2 linked regions of the Chitinimonas arctica genome follow. The protein of the gene in region 1 interacts with the protein of each later gene in a pairwise test. Links are inferred from orthologs where the notes say so. Each region holds a gene or a part of one and is shown on either strand. Other genes may lie near its edges. The genes, in order: ctaD and FNU76_RS11445.

Evidence for each region.
Region 2: the proteins of ctaD (region 1) and FNU76_RS11445 interact in binary tests that used the Escherichia coli proteins (3 or more experiments, as listed by UniProt). The link is inferred for Chitinimonas arctica from one-to-one orthologs.

The regions. Positions count from the first base shown.
Region 1 is NZ_CP041730.1:3,235,150-3,238,357, reverse strand. What follows is about bases 134-3,021. They hold ctaD (cytochrome c oxidase subunit I), read right to left. Parts: upstream 2,451-3,021; coding sequence 816-2,450; downstream 134-815. Other genes in these bases: coxB (cytochrome c oxidase subunit II), read right to left, coding at 2,474-3,021; FNU76_RS14580 (cytochrome c oxidase assembly protein), read right to left, coding at 150-692; FNU76_RS14585 (DUF2970 domain-containing protein), read right to left, coding at 134-144. Outside these bases: more of FNU76_RS14585, read right to left, coding at 1-133; more of coxB, read right to left, coding at 3,022-3,208. UniProt on the Escherichia coli protein: Cytochrome bo(3) ubiquinol oxidase is the terminal enzyme in the aerobic respiratory chain of E.coli that predominates when cells are grown at high aeration.
Region 2 is NZ_CP041730.1:2,525,529-2,528,769, reverse strand. Bases 234-3,154 are described here. They hold FNU76_RS11445 (methionine aminotransferase), read right to left. Parts: upstream 2,308-3,154; coding sequence 1,159-2,307; downstream 234-1,158. Other genes in these bases: FNU76_RS11440 (hypothetical protein), read left to right, coding at 2,517-3,154; FNU76_RS11450 (NHL repeat-containing protein), read left to right, coding at 234-1,065. Outside these bases: more of FNU76_RS11450, read left to right, coding at 1-233; more of FNU76_RS11440, read left to right, coding at 3,155-3,241. UniProt on the Escherichia coli protein: Shows aminotransferase activity with methionine and histidine as substrates, and to a lesser extent also with phenylalanine.

The sequences.
Region 1 (3,208 bases):
CAGGGCGGCCAGGATGATCTGCACCGGCCGCAACCTGGTCAGGGCTTCCTTCGAATCCTTGCCACGGCGTATCCCGATAAAAGCCGACAGCACGGTGCCCACTGCGCGCAGGGGGTTGAGACTGCCCTTTTCCTGCTCGCCCATGATCGCTATGCCCCCGGTTTGGCTGTGCCGGCAACTTCAAAGAAGCTGTAGGACAGCGTGATGACTTCCACCTCGTTCGGCAGGCCCGCGTCCACGACGAAGCTCACCGGCATCCGGCGCTTTTCGCCGGGCTTGAAGGTCTGCTGGGTAAAACAGAAACATTCCAGTTTCTTGAAATACTGTGCCGCGACGGAGGGGCCGTAACTCGGTACGGCCTGCCCGACGATGGTACGTCCGCTGGTGTTTTCCACGTCGTACACCACGTTGGCCATCTGGCCGGGATGCAGCTTGATGCGGGTCTGCTCCGGCTTGAACCGCCAAGGCAGGTCGCCACGCAGATTGGCGTCGAACTCGACGGTGATCCAGCGCGCGCTATCCACCTGGGTATTGACCGCCACGTCCGGCTTGAGCAGGTTATTGATGCCGGTCACCTTGCAGATCTGCTCGTAGAACGGCACCAGGGCATAACCGAAGGCGAACATGCCCACCGCGATCACGGCCAGCTTGCTTAACAGGCGCCGGTTTTCGGCGCGAACGCTTGCATGCATACCGGCCTCAGCGCCCCAGCAACAGATGACGGGCGATATAGCCCAGCGCGAACACCAGGGCCACGCTGGACAAGATCAGGACGGTACGCGTGCGTTGCATGGGAGCGGTCTGCCTAAGCCGGTTCAATGCAGCATCTGCTTGGCGGCAAGTTCATCGACCAGCTCCTTGCTGGGAGGCGCTTCCCAGGTGTGGAACGGCGCCGGCGACGGCACTTCCCACTCCAGGGTATGCGCACCTTCCCATGGCCGCTGAGGCGCCGCACCGGCACCGCCACGCAGGGTGGGCAGCAGCACGAAGAACAGGAAGTAGATCTGCGCCAGGCCGAAGGCGAAGGCACCGACCGAGGCCATCGAGTTGAACTCGGTGAATTGCACGCCATAGTCCGGAATACGGCGCGGCATACCGGCCAGGCCCAGGAAGTGCATGGGGAAGAAGGTCACGTTGAAGGCGATCATGGACCACCAGAAATGCACCTTGCCGCGGGTTTCGTTGTACATGAACCCGCACCACTTCGGCAGCCAGTAGTAGACCGCCGAGAACAGCGAGAACAGGGCGCCGGCCACCAGCACATAGTGGAAGTGAGCCACCACGTAATAGGTATCCTGCAGCTGGATATCCACCGCGGCCACCGACAGCACCACGCCGGACATGCCGCCGAAGGTGAACAGGCAGACGAAGCCGATGGCAAACAGCATGGGCGTCTCGAACGTCATCGAGCCCTGCCACATCGTGGCGATCCAGTTGAACACCTTCACGCCGGTCGGCACCGCGATCAGCATGGTGGCGAACATAAAGAAGATCTGGGCGGTCGCCGGCATGCCGGTCGTATACATATGGTGCGCCCACACCATGAAGGACAGGATGGCGATCGAGGACGTGGCGTAGACCATCGAGTGGTAGCCGAACAGCGGCTTGCGCGCGAAGGCCGGGATCACCTGGCTGACCACGCCGAAAGCCGGCAGCGCCATGATGTAGACCTCGGGGTGGCCGAAGAACCAGAATACGTGCTGGTAGAGCACTGGGTCACCGCCACCGGCGGCATTGAAGAAGTTGGTACCGAAATGGCGGTCGGTCAGCACCATGGTCACCGCGCCCGCCAGCACCGGCATCACGGCAATCAGCAGATAGGCGGTGATCAGCGAGGTCCAGCAGAACATCGGCATCTTCATCAGCGTCATGCCGGGCGCGCGCATATTGAGGATGGTGGTGACGATATTGATGGCGCCCATGATGGACGAGATGCCCATGATATGGATGGCGAAGATGGTCAGGTCCATGCCCATGCCCATCTGCGTCGCCAGCGGGGCATACAGGGTCCAGCCCGCGGCAGCCGCACCGCCGGGCACGACAAAGCTGATCATCAGCAACAGGGCGGCCGGCGGCAACAGCCAGAACGACCAGTTGTTCATCCGGGCGAACGCCATGTCGGGCGCGCCTATCATCAGCGGGATCTGCCAGTTCATCAGGCCGGTGAAGGCCGGCATGATGGCGCCGAACACCATGATGATGCCGTGCAGGGTGGTGAACTGATTGAACAATTCCGGCTTGAAGAACTGCAGGCCCGGATGGAACAGCTCCAGCCGGATGCACAGCGCCATGACGCCGCCGGTCAGGAACATGATGAAGGAGAACCACAGGTACAGCGTACCGATGTCCTTGTGGTTGGTCGCCGTCAGCCAACGCGCCAGGCCGGTGGGGTGATCGTGCGCATGATCGTGGTCATGGGCGTGATCGGGGGAGTGGATGGTAGTGGTCATTATTCTTCCTCGCTATCCGGCAATCACTTGCGGGCGGCCTTGATTTCGGCCGGTTGCAGAAGGTCGCCGGTCTTGTTGCCCCAGGCATTGCGCTCATAGGTGATCACCGCAGCCAGTTCGGTGTCCGAGAGCGTCTTGGACCAGCTAGGCATGGCGTTCTTGCCAACCAATACCATGGCGATATGGTCGGCCTTTTGCGCCTTGTCGCTCGCCATCTTGGAACCATCCAGCGCAGGGAAGGCGCCCTGCCCCTTGCCGTCCGACTTGTGGCAGACCGCGCAATTGGCTTCATACACCTTCTGACCGCGCGCCATCATGTCCGGCATGGTCCAAACCTTGTTGGGATCGTCCTGGTTGGCGGCCATCTTCTTTTTCTGCTCGTCCACCCAGACCTTGTATTTCTCGTCCGACACCACATGCACGACGATAGGCATGAAGCCGTGGTCCTTGCCGCACAGCTCCACGCACTGGCCACGATAGACGCCTTCCTTGTCGGCCTTGAACCAGGTGTCGCGGATAAAGCCGGGAATCGCATCCTGCTTGACGCTGAAGGCCGGTACCCACCAGGCGTGGATCACATCGTTCGCGGTCAGCAACAGGCGTACCCGCTTGCCTACCGGCACCACCACGGGGTTGTCCACTTCCAGCAAATAGTTCTCGTTGCGGACGGGTTTCTCGCCGCCGAAATTTTCGTACTGCACTTGCGGCGTCACCAGGCGGCTATGGAAGCTTACGCCTTCATCGAGGTAATCGTAGCC
Region 2 (3,241 bases), 710 kb from region 1 along the record:
GTCGCCGACAGCGTCAATGGCTTGCTGCGCAAGATCAGCCCGCAAGGCCAGGTGAGCACGGTAGCCGGCCTGGCCGGCATCCGGGGCAGCGTGGACGGCAACGGCGCCACCGCTTCGTTCAACGAACAGCACGGTTTGACCAGCGATACCGCCGGCAATCTCTATGTCGCCGATACCGCCAATTCCGTCATCCGCAAAATCAGCCCCACCGGTACCGTCACGACCGTAGCCGGCCAAGCCGGCCAGACCGGCACCGCCGACGGCCAAGGCACGGCCGCACGCTTCAACCGGCCGAACGACCTGGCCATCGATGCAGCCGGCAATCTGTATATCGCCGATACCGATAACTACACCATCCGCAAGATCACGCCGAGCGGCATGGTCAGTACATTTGCGGGCCAAGCCGGCCAGCATGAGGTACTCGATGGCAAGGGTAGCGCGGCAGGTTTCGACAAGCCCTACGGCATCGGCATCGACCCAGCCGGCAATCTCTACGTCGCCGATACGGACTTCATCAAGATCGACTCGCATTTCAGCGCGACGATCCGCAAGATCACGCCGGACGCCGTGGTCAGCACCGTGGCCGGTACGCGATGGGAAAAAGGCAGTGCCGATGGTATCGGTTCGCAGGCTCGCTTCATGGAGCCGCGCGGCATGGTCAGCGATGCAGCCGGCAATATCTATATCGCCGACAGCCACAATGCCACCATCCGCAAGCTTAGCCCCAGCGGCGTCGTCAGCACCTTGGCCGGCCAGGCCCGCGGTATCGGCGGCGGGATCGTAGGCAGCAGCGACGGCACCGGCACGCAGGCCCAGTTCAACAAGCCGACCGGCCTGACCATCGACGCAGCGGGCAACCTGTACGTGGCGGATAGCGGCAACAACCTGATCCGCAAGGTTACCCAAGCCGGCGTAGTCACCACCGTCGCCGGTAACAAAAAGCGCGGTACGGTGCTGGGCGCCTTGCCGGGCAGCCTGGACAATCCGACCAATATCCGCTTCCTTGGCGGCCAGCGCTTCGCCGTCACCAGCGGCAATGCCATCCTGACGCTGACCTTGCCTTAGCAGGACGGGCTCGGGCGGCAGCAGTCCCGAGTGTTGTTGCCGAATAGCGCCTACTCCCTCGCCCGCCGGCGGGGGAGTCTCCCCCTCCCCGCTCTAGGTTAAACGTCCAAGCCGTTCAATTGCAGCATCCAGCGTTTCTGCCTTCTTGGCGAAGCAGAAACGTACCAGCTTATTGTTTCGGCCATCCGCATAGAAGGCCGAAACCGGGATGCTTGCCACGCCATGCTCGCGGGTCAGCCACTCGGCGAATGCCAGCTCGCCCAAATCGGGCCGTATTCTTGAATAGTCCGCCAGCTGAAAATAAGTAGCCGCGCTAGGCAAAAGCTCGAAGCCTGCCGCCCGCAAACCCATCGCCAGCCGATCGCGCTTGGCCTGATAGAACGCCGCCAAACCTTGCCAATGCCCGGCTTGGCGCAGATGCGCCGCCAGGGCGTGTTGCATGGGCGTGGAAACCGAGAACACCAGGTACTGGTGCAGCTTGCGGAACTCCGCCGTCAAGGCCGGTGCCGCCACGCAATAACCCACCTTCCAGCCGGTGGCATGGAAAGTCTTGCCGAACGAGTACACCGCGAAGCTGCGTGTCCGCAATTGTGGATGGCTCAATACGCTGGCGTGCCGGCGGCCATCGAACACCAGGTGCTCATAGACTTCGTCGCTTAGTACCAGCAGATCGTGCCGCTCGGCGATCTCCGCCAGGGCGGCCAGATCGGCTTGGGAAAAAACACTGGTGGCCGGATTGTTGGGATTGTTGACGATGATCAGCCGCGTCCGCCCGCTGACGGCAGCCGCCACGGCCGCCCAATCGACGGCGAAATCCGGCGCCGCCAGGCTGATGCGTACCGGCACGGCGCCCTGCGCCACGATGGCCGGCGCATAGCTATCGTAAGCCGGCTCCAGAATGATGGCCTCGTCGCCACTCCGCAGCACCGTTGCGATCGCGGTATAGAGCGCTTGGGTGGCGCCGGCGCAGACGGTGATCTCATGATCCGCATCCACTTCCAGACCGCCGGCGGCAGCCATCTTGGCCGCGATGGCCTGCCGCAATGCCGGCAGGCCCGGCATGGGAGCGTACTGGTTATGTCCCTCCCGCATGGCCGCCGTCACGCCTTCCAGCAGGCTGGCATCGCAGGCGAAATCGGGGAAACCCTGGGAGAGGTTGATGGCGCCTGTTTCGGCGGCCAGGGCGCTCATGCGGCTGAAGATGGTGAGGCCGAGGTCGGGGAACTTGGACTGGATGGGCATGGAGGGGGCTCGGTTAGCGCGACCTCGCCATGCTGCCTGTCGGCTGTCGAGGCGACAAGTAGCCATTGGCGATGAGTTGGAAGCCATGGGTGCTATAGCCGTTCAGGAAGGAAAAAACCGGCCTTTCCGTTTACCAGGTGGCAGCTATGGGGTTTGGCGCGATATAGCAGTAAAAAAGCGTTAAGTTATTGTTTTTTTGAAAGTTCGCAATGGTGCTGCTCGGTATAATTCAAAAAATTTGGTATTTACATATTTCCGCTTTGGAAGGACAGAATAATATGGGCACGGTTAATTATCTATTGCCATTTCATGGCCTTGGCCCCAGAACGCAGATCGAGTGCAAAAGCAAGGTAAATCATTTTGAATCCGCTTTCCAGGCGGCAAGCACCATTCTGAAGGAGTACGACATTACCCCCAAGGAATTAATCAATTTGATTTTTTGCCCTGTGGATACGGACCTATTACCCGAGCCTATGAAAAAGGCGATGAACGAAAATCAAGCGCTTAACGCCTTGGTCAGTAATATTCGAGCCTCGATTAAATATGAAAAAAAATTCTATCATTGCCTTCTGGATCTGCTCCCCTTCCAGCATGCTCGCTTATCGGCCTCCGGCAATAAGCTATTGGCTTATTTGGCAGCGTGCGACAATCCGGCCTGCATAAAAATGACAGGATATCTGGATATCGAACAAACAAAAAAAATCATCAGGTCTTTTTTTTGCAATGGCAGTCTCATTGCTTTCGACAATTACGCTTTAAGCAATATTTCATTCTCCGCTGGAGAACAATCCCTATGCCTAATGGACCACAATGGAAGCCCATTTACCATGGGCAACACCAGCTTGCAGGCAATCAGGCCTCACCTGGATTACCTTAAAGATCCAATATCAGGCAAGGAGGCATTCATGGACATAAACCTGAATGAACCGCCCAA